Regions from separate parts of the Streptomyces sp. NPDC048288 genome, predicted to be linked through region 1. Evidence: riboswitches for the same ligand, from Rfam matches in the RefSeq annotation. Region 1 holds a riboswitch; each other region holds the start of a gene.

Region 1 (3,854 bases):
TGCTCCAGCAGGGCGAGTCGGGTGGTCATGCGGAAGGCGCGCCGGCCGGGGCGCAGCCGTGGGGAGAGGTGAAGGGTGCGCACTTTCTCGTCGTAGCGGTGCAGCCGTTCGCCGAGGTCTGTGCCCGGGCCGGGCTGGACACCGTCGTCTGCGAGGCGGACGCGATCGCGGCCCGCACCGCCCGCGACCGGGTGGCCGACTCCCTGGACCGTGCCGTGCGGCGTGGCGAGCTGGCCCCGGAAGCCGCCGACGACGCCCTCGCCCGCCTCGTCCTCGCCGGCAGCCCGGACGATCTTGCCGACCGGCAGCTCGTCGTCGAGGCCGTCATCGAGAACCCGGACGCCAAGACGGAGATCTTCGCCGCCCTCGACAAGATCGTCGAGGACCCGGCGGCCGTCCTGGCCACCACCACCTCCTCGATCCCCGTCATGCGGCTGGGGATGGCGACCAGCCGTGCGGACCGGGTCGTCGGCCTGCACTTCTTCAACCCGGTCCCCGTCCTGCCGCTGGTCGAGGTGGTGACCTCCCTGCACACGTCACCGCAGACGGTGGCGACCGCGACGGAATTCGCCACCGCGGTCCTCGGCAAGACGGGCATCCGCTCCCAGGACCGGGCGGGGTTCGTCGTCAACGCCCTGCTCATCCCCTACCTCCTCGCAGCCGTCCGAATGGCTGAATCCGGCTTCGCCACCGCCACCGCCACCGACATCGACACCGGCATGGAACTGGGCCGCGCCCACCCCGTGGGCCCGCTCAAGCTCGCCGACCTGATCGGCCTGGACACCGTCGCCTCCATCGCGGAGTCCCTCCACGACGCGTTCCGGGAACCCCTCTACGCCCCGCCGCCGCTGCTCCAGCGGATGGTGCAGGCGGGACTGCTCGGCCGTAAGTCCGGCCGGGGGCTCCACACCTACGACCAGGGCTGAGGGCCTGGTACGACGCGGGCTGAGGGGCCCGCGCCGCCGCAGGGGTGAGGGTCCCGCGCGGCGCGACGGGAAAAGGGCGGGAAGCGCGTGTGCGACGCTTCCCGCCCCTCCGCGTGCCGCTCCTGGCGTGTCCTGAAGTGTTCCCCGTCACCTTCCGGGTGCTGGACGGCTCCCTTCCGCGCGGGGCGAGAACCCGTAGGCTGGCCCGAGCAGCTGGTTCGCCCCGTCCGCCAGGCGGGGTGTCGCAAGAGGGAACCCGGTGAGAATCCGGGACTGCCCCGCAGCGGTGAGCGGGAACGACCGCCGTCATACGCACTGGGTCCGACGTACCGGGCCTGGGAAGCGACGGCCAGTAGGTGTCCGCCGGGAGACCGGAGGACGTGCCCGCAAGTCCGAAGACCTGCCAACTGCCCGTGCGCGGACCGTTCCGTGCGCGGACACCCCGGTGACCTCGAGGGCGGGTCGGCGTACATACCTGACGGGACGACCGTGCCTTTCCCGCGCGAGGTCGTCGCCGTCCGGTTCGTCACCCCTTCGCGCTCTCGTCCCGTCTCCGGGATCTCAGGGAATCGTCTCGCGAAGGAGATCTCCGTGACCACCGAGTCCGCGGCCGCGGCAGCACGGGCCACCGTGTACGGCTACCCCCGCCAGGGCCAGAACCGGGAACTGAAGAAGGCGATCGAGGGCTACTGGAAGGGCCGCGTCACCGCCGACGCCCTCCGTGCCACCGCCGCCGAACTGCGCACCGCCAACTGGAAGCAACTCGCCGAGGCCGGCATCCACGAGGTGCCCACCGGCGACTTCTCGTACTACGACCACGTCCTCGACACCACCGTCATGGCCGGCGCGATCCCGGCCCGCCACCGGGCCGCCGTCGACGCCGACGCGCTCGACGGCTACTTCGCCATGGCCCGCGGCACGCGGGACGTCGCGCCGCTGGAAATGACCAAGTGGTTCGACACCAACTACCACTACCTGGTGCCCGAGTTGGGCCCCGACACCGTCTTCACCGCGAACCCCGCCAAGCAGGTCGCGGAGCTGCAGGAGGCCCTGGCCCTCGGCCTGACCGCCCGCCCGGTGCTCGTCGGGCCGGTCACCTACCTTCTCCTCGCCAAGCCGGCCCCTGGCGCTCCGGCGGACTTCGAACCGCTCACCCTCCTGGACCGGCTGCTGCCGGTGTACGCCGAGGTCCTCGCCGACCTCCGCGCGGCCGGCGCCGACTGGCTGCAGCTCGACGAGCCCGCCCTGGTCCAGGACCGCACCCCGGCCGAGCTGGACGCCGCGGCCCGTGCGTACCGCGACCTCGGCGCCCTCACGGACCGGCCGAAGCTCCTGGTCGCCTCCTACTTCGACCGGCTCGGCGACGCTCTGCCGGTACTGGCCAAGGCCCCGGTCGAGGGGCTGGCGCTGGACTTCACCGAGGCGGCGGCCGCCAACCTGGACGCCCTGGCCGCAGTCGGCGGGCTGCCCGGCAAGCGGCTGGTCGCCGGGGTCGTCAACGGCCGCAACATCTGGATCAACGACCTCCAGAAGTCGCTGTCCACCCTCGGCACCCTCCTCGGCCTGGCCGACCGGGTCGACGTCGCCGCCTCCTGCTCGCTCCTGCACGTGCCGCTCGACGCGACCGCCGAGAAGGACATCGAACCGCAGATCCTGCGCTGGCTGGCCTTCGCCCAGCAGAAGACGGCCGAGATCGTCGCCCTCGCCAAGGGGCTTGCCCAGGGCACCGACGCCATCACCGGCGAGCTCTCGGCCAACCGCGCCGACCTCGCCTCCCGCGCGGGTTCGCCGATCACCCACGACCCCGCCGTGCGCGCCCGCGCCGCCGCGGTCACGGACACGGACGGCCGCCGCTCCCAGCCGTATGCCGAGCGCGCCGCCGCCCAGCGCGCCCACCTCGGGCTGCCGCTGCTGCCCACGACGACCATCGGGTCGTTCCCCCAGACCGGCGAACTGCGGGTCGCCCGTGCGGACCTGCGCACCGGGCGCATCGACACCGCCGGGTACGAGGAGCGCATCAAGGCCGAGATCCAGGAGGTCATCGCCTTCCAGGAGAAGTCCGGCATCGACGTCCTGGTCCACGGCGAGGCCGAGCGCAACGACATGGTCCAGTACTTCGCCGAGCAGCTGACGGGGTACCTCGCCACGCAGCAGGGGTGGGTCCAGTCGTACGGCACCCGGTACGTCCGTCCGCCGGTCCTCGTCGGGGACATCTCCCGGCCCGAGCCGATGACGGTGCGCTGGACGTCGTACGCCCAGTCCCTCACCGACCGCCCGGTCAAGGGCATGCTGACCGGCCCGGTGACCATGATGGCCTGGTCGTTCGTCCGTGACGACCAGCCCCTCGGCGACACCGCCCGCCAGGTCGCCCTCGCCCTGCGCGACGAGGTCGACGACCTGGAGGCAGCAGGGACCTCGGTCATCCAGGTCGACGAACCCGCGCTGCGCGAGACCCTGCCGCTGCGGGCCGCCGACCGGGACGCCTACCTCGCGTGGGCGACCGAGGCATTCCGGCTCACCACCGCCGGAGTCCGTCCGGACACCCAGATCCATACCCACATGTGCTATGCCGAGTTCGGCGACATCGTCCAGGCCATCGACGACCTCGACGCCGACGTGATCAGCCTGGAGGCGGCCCGCTCGCACATGCAGGTCGCCCGCGAACTCGCCGCGCACGGCTACCCGCGCGAGGCCGGACCGGGTGTCTACGACATCCACTCCCCCCGCGTCCCGAGCACCGAGGAGGCGGCCGGGCTGCTGCGCACCGGCCTCAAGGCGATCCCGGCCGAGCGGCTGTGGGTCAATCCCGACTGCGGCCTGAAGACCCGCGGCTGGCCCGAGACCCGGGCCTCCCTGGAGAACCTGGTCGCCGCCGCCCGCACGGTCCGGAGTGAGCTGCCCGCCTCCTGACCGGACGCCCGTACCAGG
Region 2 (3,854 bases), on a different contig from region 1:
CCACGGCGGCCTAGCGCACGGCGGACGGCCCCGGTTCTGCTTCTGGCTCCGCCCCTCGCTCTACAGCCCGGTCAGTCGCCGGATCAACTTCTCCGCCTCACCGAGGAGTTCGACCTCCCGGCGGCTCATCGTCGGGTTGAGCGCGCGGCGTCGGAGCGCCTCCGCCAGTCCGTCCTCGGTGAGTTCGGACGGGTCGGCGAGGAGGGCCGCGAGGAGGGGGTGGACGTCCGGCATCTCGCCGACGGCGACCTGGGCGAGGATCACCGCGGACATGGCCCAGTCGAGGCCGGGCGGGCCGTCCTCCGCGTTGGTCCAGTCGATGACCCGGGGACCGTCGGGGGCAAGCATCACGTTGTCCGGATGCAGGTCGAGGTGGAGCACGCGGGCGCCGGGGTCGGCCGGGTCCCGCCCGGGCACGGCGTGCAGCCGCCGCAGCAGCGAGGCGAGCAGCGCGCCACCCTCCTCGGGGCCCATCTCCCCCGACAGCAGCACCGCCAGCATGGTCGGCCCCGCCAGCCGCTCCATGACCAGCTCGGTCCGGGACCCGGAGGGCCGCACCCGGGGCGCCGGGTACCCGTGCTCCCGTACGTACGTCATCACCGCGCCCTCGGCCGCCGCGTCCCCCCAGCCCTCGCGGTCCCGGCGCAGCACCCACGCCTCGTCGATCTCGTACACGTCGGCCGAGCGGCCCGAGCCGAGCAGTCTCCCCGTCATGGCATGACCATAACGAACCGGTCCCGCGCACAGCCCCCTCTCAGCTTCTTGTAGACGGCCGGTAAAGTAGCCGGGTCGTCATCACCCGTACGGGGGGAAGCCGGTGCAATTCCGGCGCTGACCCGCAACCGTGAACCGCCGTCGGCGGTGAGCCGGACTGCCCCGCCCGGGACGTTGATCGGCTCAGGTGCGCCGGTGTCCGCCGGCGCACGGCACCGTCGAGGTTCACGGAGCCGAGCCGCCGGGGTGTCCCGTGCCGCCCGGCTCCCCCGCAGGAAGAGGCACCCGCCGACCATGAACGTCCTCCACCGCAGCGCCGCGGTGCTGGCCGCCACCGCCGTCATCGGTGCCGCCACGCCCGCCACGGCCGCACTGGCCGCCGACACCCCGTCCCCGTCCGCCTCCACGGTCCTCCCGTCGGGCCTGTACGGCAGCGCGGACCCCACGTTCGACGGCGTCTGGCGCCAGTCGCTCGCCCTGCTCGCGCAGCGCACGGTCGGGGTGACCCCGGCCGCGAAGGCGGTGGACTGGCTGACCGGGCAGCAGTGCGCGAGCGGCGCATTCGCCGCGTTCCGCGCCGAGCCGACGGCGGCCTGCGACGCCAAGGTGACCGTCGACACCAACAGCACGGCCGCCGCGGTACAGGCGCTGAAGGCCGTCGGCGGGCACGACGCCGCCGCCGGCAAGGCCGTGACCTGGCTGAAGTCGCAGCAGAACAAGGACGGCGGCTGGGGCTACGCCCCTGGCTCGCCCAGCGACACCAACTCCACCGGCGTGGTCGTCGGCGCGCTCGCGGCGGCCGGGGCGAGCGCGGACAAGTCGCCGTACGGCCTCCTCGCCACGTGGTCCGTCCCGTGCGGCCAGGACGGTGGCGGCGGTCTCGCCTACCAGCCGGGCAAGGACGGCAAGCCGACCGCCAACGCGGACGCGACGGCCGCCGGGGTGCTCGGCGCCCTCGGCAAGGGGTTCGCGCCGACGGCCGCGAAGGCCCCGGCGGAGGGCCACGCCTGCGCCGACTCCGGCAAGGCCCTCACCCGGCAGGAGGTCGCCCGCAACGGCGCCGCGTACCTCTCGGACGCCGTGGCCGGGAAGGGCTACCTGGTCTCCGCGCTCGCCGGTGCCAAGCCCCAGCCGGACTACGGCAACACCGCCGACGCGGTCGTCGCCCTGGCCGCGCAGGGCGGGACGCGGACCGCGAAGAAGCCGTACGCCTGGCTGGAGGCGAACTCCGTGCGGTGGGCGCGGCAGAGCGGGCCCGCGGCCTACGCCGAACTGGTCTTCGCCGCCCACGCGATGGGCAAGGACCCGCGGGACTTCGGCGGCACGGACCTGGTGACGGCCCTCAACGCGACCGGGCCCGCCCCCCGGACGGCCGCCACCGGGCACGCCGAGGAGAAGAACGACGCGAAGAAGTCGTCGGGCACCAATGTCTGGTGGATCGTCGGCACGGGTCTCGTCGCCGGGATCGGCATCGGCTTCCTGCTCAGCGGCCGCCGGAAGCAGCAGCTGTGACCGCCGTCCGCCGTGCGGTGCTGCTGCTCGTGGCCGTGGTGGCGCTGTGCGCGGTCGCCGTTCCGGCGCAGGCCGTCGGGTACCGCTACTGGTCCTTCTGGGAGCGGGACGGCTCGCGCTGGACGTACGCCACGCAGGGGCCCTCCACCGCGCGGCCCGCCGACGGCTCCGTCGAGGGTTTCCGGTTCGCGGTGAGCGAGGACTCCGCGGACGCGTCGCAGCCGCGCGGGACGGCGGACTTCGGAAGCATCTGCGGCGGCACGGACGCCGTCGCGGGGAAGAAGCGGGTGGGGCTGGTCGTCGACTTCGGTACGACGGCCGACGCGCCGTCCGGGGAGCGCCCGCCCGCGCGCCGGACCGCGTGCGCGGTGGTGGCCACGGACGCGACGACGGCGGAGGCGCTGGCGGCGGTGGCGAAGCCGTTGCGGTACGACGCGAACGCGTTGTTGTGTGCGATCGCCGGGTATCCCGAGAAGGGGTGCGGGGAGAAGGCGGCGGCGAGTGGTACGTCGGGCGGCGGGCCGTCGGTGGGGCTGCTGGCCGGTGCGGGAGTTGTCGCGGTCCTTGCCGTGGGGGCGTTCTGGCAGGCGCGGCGGCGGAAGAATGCGTGAGCGAGGCAGTCGCTCGGCTGCGGGCGGGTGGGGGCTGGTCCCGCAGTTCCCCGCGCCCCTGGGTAGGAATCCGCGCCGCTCGCCGCAGAGTCACCCACTCAGCCTGCGGGCAGTCGTGCCGCTGGGGCGGCACGGGTGGGCGCAGGCGGCACCCCGCAAGCGCGGGCGAGCGGCCCAACCCCTGCGCCCGGACCGACGAACCCACACCCTCCACCCCGGCGCCTGGTGGCTCTGGTCGCTCTCGCTCGGGGTCGCCGCGTCCCGTACCGCCAACCCCCTCCTGCTCGCCCTTCTCATCAGCGTGACCGGTTACGTCGTGGCCGTCTGCCGGAGCCGGTCCGCGCCGTGGGCCGGCTCCTACGCGGGTTTCGCCAAGCTGGCCCTCGCCGTCCTTCTCGTGCGCCTCGCGTTCACCGTCGTCCTCGGCTCGCCGATCCCCGGTTCGCACACCCTCGTCACCCTTCCCGAAGTCCCGCTCCCGCACTGGGCGCAGGGCATCCGGCTCGGCGGGCGGGTCACCGCCGAGGGGGTGGTCTTCTCGCTGTACGACGGGCTGCGGATCGCCACACTGCTGATCTGCGTCGGGGCGGCGAACGCGCTCGCGAGTCCGGCGCGGCTGCTGAAGTCGCTGCCGGGGGCCCTGTACGAGCTGGGGGTGGCGGTGGTCGTCGCGCTGACGTTCGCGCCGAACCTGATCGCCGACGGCCGGCGGTTGCGGGCGGCGCGCAGGCTGCGGGGCCGTCCCGACTCCGGGGTCCGCGGGCTGCTGCAGGTCGGACTCCCGGTGCTGGAGGGCGCGTTGGAGCGGTCGGTCGCCCTCGCCGCCGCGATGGACGCGCGGGGTTACGGCAGGAGCGCGGACGTCCCCGCCGGGGTGCGGCGTACGACGGCCGCGCTCACTCTCGGGGGTCTGCTGGGCGTCTGCGCGGGGACGTACGGGCTGCTGGCGGCCGACGGCGGCGGCTACGGGGTGCCCGTGCTGCTCGCCGGGGTGGTCGCCGCGCTGGCGGGGCTGCG
Region 3 (3,854 bases), on a different contig from region 1:
CGGCTGGACGCTGCCGCCCGCGCTCGACGTCGAGTACAACCCGTACGACAAGAAGCACCGGTGCTACGGGCTGAGCAACTCCCGGATGGTCCGGTGGATCAGGTCCTTCAGTGACGAGCTGAAGCGGGAGACCGGCCGGCGGCCGGTGATCTACACGACCACCCACTGGTGGAACCTGTGCACCGGCGGCAGCAGCGCCTTCGCCGCCGACCACGCGCTGTGGATCGCCCGCCACGGCTCGGCGGACGCGGGAACGCTGCCGGCCGGATGGTCGCACTGGACCTTCTGGCAGTACGACAACAGCGGCACCCTGCCGGGTGACCAGAATCTCTTCAACGGGTCGATGGGCCGGCTGAAGTCGTTCACCCTGGGCCTCTGATCCCGAGGCCGACCTAGGGGCGCCTGGGCCGCCGGACCGGAAACGGAACGGCGACCCGGGCGCCCTTCTTCATGGACCCGATCTGCGACACCCTCAAGCCCACCCCAGTTCACCTTCCGTTCATTCAGGTTGCCTACGGTCCAACGGCTGATGACCTCTAAAGATTGTCTGGGTAAATGGAAAGCTTCTCGCTGATCCTCGCGATTGTGGTCGTCACCGCACTCGCGTTTGATTTCACGAACGGTTTCCACGACACCGCCAACGCGATGGCCACGACCATCTCGACCGGCGCGCTCAAGCCCAAGATCGCGGTGACCATGTCGGCCGCGCTCAACCTGGTGGGCGCCTTCCTCTCCGTGGAGGTCGCCAACACGATCTCCAAGGGCCTCGTCGACGAGAACGGCATCCGCCCCGAGGTCATCTTCGCCGCCCTGGTCGGCGCGATCCTCTGGAACCTCGTGACCTGGCTGGTGGGCCTGCCCTCCAGTTCCTCGCACGCCCTCATGGGCGGTCTGATCGGCGCCACCGTCGCCTCGGCCGGCTTCGGCGCGGTCCACGGCGACGTGCTCGTCACCAAGGTCCTGCTGCCGGCGGTCGCCGCCCCGCTCGTCGCGGGCCTCGCAGCGACGCTCGCCACCCGCCTGTCCTACGCGCTCTCGAAGAACGCCGAGGACGAGGCCACCCGCAAGGGCTACCGCGCCGGCCAGATCGCCTCGGCCGGCCTTGTCTCGCTCGCGCACGGCACCAACGACGCGCAGAAGACGATGGGCATCATCACCCTCGCGCTGATCGCGGGCGGTTCGATCGCCCCCGGCTCGAACCCTCCCACCTGGGTCATCCTCTCCGCCGGTCTCGCCATCGCGCTCGGCACCTACATCGGCGGCTGGCGGATCATCCGCACCATGGGCAAGGGCCTGACCGACCTTCAGCCGCAGCAGGGCTTCGCCGCCCAGACCAGCGCGGCCACCGCCATCCTGGCCTCCTCCCACCTCGGTTTCTCCCTCTCCACCACGCACGTCGTCTCCGGCTCGGTGATGGGCGCGGGCCTCGGCCGCAAGGGCGGCACGGTCCGCTGGTCCACCGCGACCCGCATGGTGATCGCCTGGCTGCTCACGCTCCCGGCCGCCGCACTGGTCGGCGCGCTCGCCGAGTCCGTGACGGACCTCGGCGACTGGGGCACCGCGGTCGTCGCCGTCTTCCTGGTGGCCGCCAGCGCCACGATCTGGAAGCTGTCCCGCCGCGAGGTCGTCGACAGCACCAACGTCATCGACACCGAGGCCGGCGAGCCGGCCGGTGTGGTGACCACGGCGATCGCCGCCGTGACCCCGCCGCCCGCGGGCACCGTCACGGACGGCCTGACGGCCACCATCCCCTCCCCCTCCCCCGCCGCTCCCGCGACCGACCCGGCCGCCACCGTCTGACCCCCGAGGAAGAACCGACATGAACATCGACTGGGCAGCCATCGGCTCCGTCTTCGGCGTCAGCCTCGTGGTCGCGGTGGGCCTGGTGGCCCTCTTCACCCTCGGCATCAAGGGCCTCTCCGCCCGCGAACGCGCCACCGCCCAGGGCAACTCGGCGGCCCTCGCCGTGACCGCCGCCTACCTCTGCTTCGCGGGCTGCGCGGCCGCCGTCGCGTACGGCATCCACCTGATCGTGGCCAAGGCCTGACCGAGGCCCGGAAGGCTCCTCCCCCGCACGTCCGGGGAGGAGCCTTCGTCATGCCCTTCGTCATGCCCTTCGTCATGCCCCAGGAGTCCCGCCGGGCAACCGGTGTGGGCCTTCGCACACTCTCCCCTCGCAGGTCAACGGCAAGTTGACGGCTCTTCCGGGGGCATGGTGGACTTCCTGAGCCATGTACGGCGGCAAGAGAGGAAGCCGGTGTGAATCCGGCGCGGTCCCGCCACTGTCACCGGGGTAGCAATCCCCGGGAGCCAGGAACTCTCACCGCCGGTCTCGTCGAACCAGGGCGTGGACACCCTGAGTGAGGACATATCGCCATGCGCGGCTGCCGATCGAGGTTCCGTACCCGGCCCTTCCCCGACCCCGCGGCCGGCTGAGCCGATGGGTGCCGATCGCGTCTTCGCGTACGGCGCCGCCGCCGGCCTTCTCGGTGACCTGCTGCTCGGCGATCCTCGCCGGGGGCATCCGGTCGCCGCGTTCGGGCGGGCGGCCGGGGCCGTGGAACGGGTGCTGTGGCGGGACCACCGCGGGTGGGGCGCGCTGCACACCGCCGTGTGCGCCGGCGGCGCCGTGGCGCTGGGCGCCCTGGCCCAGCGGGTCGTACGACCGTCCACCGCCGCCTCCACAGCCCTCACCGCCGCCGCCACCTGGGCCGTCGTCGGCGGCACTTCACTCGCCCGTGAGGCCCTGGCCGTCGGGCACGCCCTGGAGGCGGGGGACGTCGAGGCCGCCCGCGCCCGGCTGCCGCATCTGTGCGGGCGGGACCCGCAGGCCCTGGACGCCGACGGGATCGCCCGGGCCGTCGTGGAGTCCGTCGCCGAGAACACCAGCGACGCCGTCGTGGGCGCGCTGGTGTGGGGGGCCGTGGCCGGGGTGCCGGGGCTGCTCGGGTTCCGGGCGGTGAACACGCTGGACGCCATGGTCGGGCACAAGTCGGCGCGGTACCGGCGCTACGGCTGGGCCTCCGCCCGGCTGGACGACGTCGCCGGGTGGCCGGGGGCGCGGCTGACGGCCGTACTGGCCACGGTCGCCGGTGGCGACGCCCGGGGTGCCGTGCGGGCCTGGCGGGCCGACGCCGCGAAGCATCCGAGTCCCAACGCCGGGCCCGTGGAGGCCTCGTTCGCGGGGGCGCTCGGGGTCCGGCTCGGGGGGACGTTGTCGTACGGCGGCCGGGTCGAGCACCGGCCCGTGCTGAATCAGAAGGGGCGGGCCGTGGCGGTCGCGGACATCCGGCGGGCGGTACGGGTCTCCCGTCGTGTGGGGGTGCTCGCGCTCGGCGCGACCGTCACCGCACGCCTCGTCGCGAAGGGACGGACGTCATGAACGGTGGTCTCCTCGTCGCCGGCACCACCTCCGACGCCGGCAAGAGCGTCGTCACCGCCGGTATCTGCCGGTGGCTGGTGCGGCAGGGGGTGAAGGTCGCGCCGTTCAAGGCGCAGAACATGTCCCTCAACTCCTTCGTCACCCGCGAAGGCGCCGAGATCGGGCGGGCCCAGGCCATGCAGGCGCAGGCCTGCCGCGTCGAGCCGACCGCGCTGATGAATCCCGTGCTGCTCAAGCCGGGTGGCGAGCAGAGCAGTCAGGTCGTGCTGCTCGGGAAGCCGGTCGGTGAGCTCAGTGCGCGCGGCTACCACGGCGGGCGGCAGCAGAAGCTGCTCGGGACCGTGCTCGACTGTCTCGCGGAGTTGCGGGGCACGTATGACGCGGTGATCTGTGAGGGCGCCGGCAGTCCCGCCGAGATCAACCTGCGGCGGACGGACATCGTGAACATGGGGATCGCGCGCAACGCGCGGCT
Region 4 (3,854 bases), on a different contig from region 1:
GTACCTCGCCGTGCCCCGGTCGCCCCGGCCGGCGGCCGGCCCGCGAGCCGAACTGCGCCGGCTCGCCGGTCACCCCTGGGTGATGGAACCCGAGGGCACCCCCGCACGGCGCTGGGCCACGGGCGTCTGCCGCGACGCCGGTTTCGAACCCGACGTACGGTTCGAGACCACCGATCTGCTGCTCCACCTCCGCCTGGTGGAAGAGGGCCTCGCGGCCGCCTTCCTGCCCGGCCTGGTCGTCAACGGGCCGCCGGAGACGGCCGGGCTGCGGGAACTCGCCGCCCGACGCCGTGTCCTCACCGTCGTACGCCGTGGCCGGGGCGGGCATCCGGCCGTGGTGGCCTGCCGCGACGCCCTGCGCCGAGCCGCCGCGCCGTGGACGGACCGGTCGGGGGAAGATCGTCCCTGACCACCGCGTCCACCGCTGCTGGAAGGAACCGACGAGATCATGCGCGTCATGGAGGCGTCCGGATGAGCGACGTCCTGCTGCACACGGCCGGCCGGGCCGCACATCTGACGCTCAATCGGCCCCGGGCCATCAACGCCCTGTCGCACGCGATGGTGCTGCGGATCGCCGAGGCCCTGACGGCATGGGAGCACGACCCCACCGTGGGGACCGTCGTCATCAGCGGCGCGGGGGAGCGCGGCCTGTGCGCGGGCGGCGACATCCGCGCCGTCCACGACGACGCCCGCGACGGGGACGGCACCGCCTCGGCCGCCTTCTGGCGCGACGAGTACCACCTCAACGCCCGGATCGCCCGCTACCCGAAGCCGTACGTCGCCCTCATGGACGGCATCGTGATGGGCGGCGGTGTCGGCGTCTCGGCCCACGGCAGCGTCCGGATCGCCACCGAACGCTCGCGGATCGCCATGCCGGAGACCGGCATCGGCTTCGTCCCCGACGTCGGCGGCACCCATCTGCTCGCCCGCGCCCCCGGCGAACTGGGCACCCATCTCGCCCTGACCGGCGCGACGATCGGCGCCGCCGACGCCCTGCTGTGCGGGCTCGCCGACCACCACCTGCCGTCCGGCGCGCTCCCGGCGTTCGTCGCCGACCTCGCCGACCTGCCCGTCCCCGAGGCCCTCGCCCGGCACGTACAACAGGCGCCCGAAGGGGAACTGGACGGGCAGCGGGCCTGGATCGACGCCTGTTACGGCGGCGCGGACACCGTCGAGGAGATCCTCCACCGGCTGCTCGCCCACGGCGACCCGGCGGCCAAGGAGACGGCGCAGACCCTGCTCACCAGGTCGCCGACCGCCCTGAAGGTCACCCTCGAAGCCGTCCGCCGGGCCCGGCGGCTCGGCTCGCTGGAGCGGGTCCTGGACCAGGAGTACCGGGTCTCGTGCGCGACCCTCGCCACTCACGACCTGGTGGAGGGCATCCGCGCCCAGGTCGTCGACAAGGACCGCGACCCGCACTGGTCCCCGGCCACCCTCGCCGAGGTCTCCGACGCCGACGTCGACCGGTTCTTCGCCCCGCTCGGCGCGCGCGAACTGGGCCTCGCGCCGACCGGCTGAACCCCGCCCGTGACCGCCCACCAGGCGGGAGACGAAGATCACGCCTGGTGACGCGGTCTTGGCCGTGCCCCTGACACGCGGTACGGTCTGTCCGATATCGACGACGGCGAGACGGAAGCCGGTGGGAATCCGGCACGGTCGCGCCACTGTATGCAAGAGCCCCCGGGCGCTTGCGAGTCAGACCCGTGGCTGTCGTCCAACGCACCACCGAGTTGGGACGCGAACTCCCAGAGGAGGTCCTGCCATGGCGCAGACCGTCGCTCCGCCGACAGCCAACACCCCTGCCGTTCCCGCCAAGCTGCCGCTGTCCGCGATAGCTCCCTGGGCGGTCTTCTTCGGCATCCTGATGATGATCCTGCTCTACTTCGTCGGCGCCGAACAGGGCGCCACCTCCGTGTTCAGCGGCACGGACGTCCACGAGTGGGTGCACGACGCCCGCCACCTGCTCGGCTTCCCCTGCCACTGACGCGAGGGACGCCGTACCGCCCATGAACTCCGCAACGGTTCGCAACCTCCTGGTGCGGGGCATGCTCGCCGGCCTGGCCGCCGGCCTGCTCGCCCTCGTCGTCGCCTATGTACTCGGTGAGCCGAACGTCGACAAGGCGATCAGCTTCGAGGACGCCCACGCGCACGAGCACGAGATGGAGGTCGTCTCCCGCTCCCTGCAGTCCACCGCCGGCCTTGCCACCGGTGTCCTGGTCTACGGGGTCGCCTTCGGCGGCATCGCCGCCCTCGCCTTCTGCTTCGCCCTCGGCCGCGTCGGCCGCTTCTCGCCACGGGCGACCGCGCTGCTGCTGTCCGGCAGCGCGCTGCTCGCCGTGTACGTGGTGCCGTTCCTCAAGTACCCGGCCAACCCGCCGTCGGTGGGCGACCCGGACACCATCGGCAAGCGGACCACCCTGTACTTCCTGATGATGCTGCTCAGCGTGCTGCTGGCGGTCGCCGCGACCATCCTCGGCAAGCGGCTCCAGCCGCGGCTGGGGACCTGGTGGGCGTCCGTGCTCGCGGTGGTCGGGTTCGCCGTCGTCATCGGGCTCGCCTACCAGTTCCTGCCGGCCATCAACGAGGTCCCCGCGGACTTCCCGGCCACCCTGCTGTGGCGGTTCCGGCTCTCCGCGCTCGCCATCCAGCTGACGCTGTGGGTCGGATTCGGGCTGCTTTTCGGCGAGTTGGCCGAGCGCGTGCTCAACCCGAAGCCGGCGAAGGCCCCGTCCGCCCGCCGGACGGTCTCCGCGGCACACTGACCGACCCGACGACACGCGAGGGCCCCCGGCACCACCGGGGGCCCTCGCGCACGCCCGGCCCCACCTGCCTCGAGTGGCGTGACCACGAGACGCCCAGGACCCGCGCCCCGGGAACCCCGCGTCCGCTGTGAACCGGCCGTGAACCCGCCGTGTCTTCGCCGCCGGAGCCGGTGCCGCACTCGCGTCCGCCACCGTCGGCAGGGAAAGATGGGCGTCGAGCGATTGATCAACGACTGCGGAGGAAGTGGACTCATGCCGCATGAGCGAGCGGGCCGGCCGGCGGCTCCGGAGGACCTCGTCGACGTGGCCCGGCTGGTCACGGCCTACTACGCGCTGCACCCCGACCCGGCCGACCCCGCCCAGCGGGTCGCGTTCGGCACCTCGGGACACCGCGGATCGTCCCTGACGACCGCGTTCAACGAGGACCACATCGCGGCCACCAGCCAGGCCATCTGCGAGTACCGGAGCGGCCAGGGCACCGACGGCCCCCTCTTCCTGGGCGCCGACACCCACGCCCTGTCCGAGCCCGCCAAGGTCACCGCCCTGGAGGTGTTCGCCGCCAACGGCGTCACCGTCCTCGTCGACAGCGCCGACGGCTACACCCCCACCCCCGCCGTCTCGCACGCCATCCTCACCCACAACCGGGGCCGTACCACCGGACTCGCGGACGGAGTCGTGGTCACCCCCTCGCACAACCCGCCCGCCGACGGCGGCTTCAAGTACAACCCGCCCAGCGGCGGCCCCGCCGCCTCCGACGCCACCTCCTGGATCCAGGACCGCGCCAACCAGATCATCGCGGGCGGCCTGAAGGACGTGCGGCGCATCCCGTACGAGCGGGCACTCGCCGCACCCACCACCGGCCGCTACGACTTCATGGGCGTCTACGTCGACGACCTGCCCAGCGTCCTCGACCTCGACGCGGTCCGGGCCTCCGGGCTGCGGATCGGCGCCGACCCGCTCGGCGGCGCCTCGGTCGCCTACTGGGGCCGGATCGCCGAACGGCACTCGCTCGACCTCACCGTGGTCAACCCGTACACCGACCCCACCTGGCGGTTCATGACGCTGGACTGGGACGGCAAGATCCGCATGGAC

The links. Region 1 has a riboswitch for cobalamin ahead of metE (5-methyltetrahydropteroyltriglutamate--homocysteine S-methyltransferase). Riboswitches for the same ligand answer to the same signal wherever they lie in the genome.
Region 2: linked by a shared signal. The riboswitch ahead of ACGFZS_RS02455 (prenyltransferase/squalene oxidase repeat-containing protein) and the one ahead of metE (5-methyltetrahydropteroyltriglutamate--homocysteine S-methyltransferase) in region 1 are both predicted to bind cobalamin.
Region 3: linked by a shared signal. The riboswitch ahead of ACGFZS_RS05965 (cobalamin biosynthesis protein) and the one ahead of metE (5-methyltetrahydropteroyltriglutamate--homocysteine S-methyltransferase) in region 1 are both predicted to bind cobalamin.
Region 4: linked by a shared signal. The riboswitch ahead of ACGFZS_RS18370 (CbtB-domain containing protein) and the one ahead of metE (5-methyltetrahydropteroyltriglutamate--homocysteine S-methyltransferase) in region 1 are both predicted to bind cobalamin.

What each region holds. Positions count from the first base shown of each region.
Region 1 covers NZ_JBICZD010000006.1:406,300-410,153, forward strand. Annotated here, with positions in the region: partial or broken gene ACGFZS_RS23810 (methylenetetrahydrofolate reductase) at 1-27, opposite strand, end outside; partial or broken gene ACGFZS_RS23815 (Cro/Cl family transcriptional regulator) at 1-119, opposite strand, end outside; gene ACGFZS_RS23820 (3-hydroxybutyryl-CoA dehydrogenase) at 99-926, shown strand; cobalamin riboswitch at 1,139-1,335, shown strand; gene metE (5-methyltetrahydropteroyltriglutamate--homocysteine S-methyltransferase) at 1,518-3,836, shown strand.
Region 2 covers NZ_JBICZD010000001.1:568,761-572,614, reverse strand. Annotated here, with positions in the region: gene ACGFZS_RS02465 (hypothetical protein) at 1-14, shown strand, start outside; gene ACGFZS_RS02460 (phosphotransferase family protein) at 61-714, opposite strand; cobalamin riboswitch at 770-899, shown strand; gene ACGFZS_RS02455 (prenyltransferase/squalene oxidase repeat-containing protein) at 1,009-2,226, shown strand; gene ACGFZS_RS02450 (SCO2322 family protein) at 2,223-2,837, shown strand; gene ACGFZS_RS02445 (CbiQ family ECF transporter T component) at 2,953-3,854, shown strand, end outside.
Region 3 covers NZ_JBICZD010000001.1:1,328,418-1,332,271, reverse strand. Annotated here, with positions in the region: gene ACGFZS_RS05980 (lysozyme) at 1-379, shown strand, start outside; gene ACGFZS_RS05975 (anion permease) at 556-1,800, shown strand; gene ACGFZS_RS05970 (hypothetical protein) at 1,820-2,047, shown strand; cobalamin riboswitch at 2,199-2,341, shown strand; gene ACGFZS_RS05965 (cobalamin biosynthesis protein) at 2,441-3,382, shown strand; gene ACGFZS_RS05960 (cobyric acid synthase) at 3,379-3,854, shown strand, end outside.
Region 4 covers NZ_JBICZD010000004.1:681,479-685,332, forward strand. Annotated here, with positions in the region: gene ACGFZS_RS18360 (LysR family transcriptional regulator) at 1-409, shown strand, start outside; gene ACGFZS_RS18365 (enoyl-CoA hydratase/isomerase family protein) at 472-1,518, shown strand; cobalamin riboswitch at 1,586-1,726, shown strand; gene ACGFZS_RS18370 (CbtB-domain containing protein) at 1,763-1,984, shown strand; gene ACGFZS_RS18375 (CbtA family protein) at 2,007-2,762, shown strand; gene pgm (phosphoglucomutase (alpha-D-glucose-1,6-bisphosphate-dependent)) at 3,015-3,854, shown strand, end outside.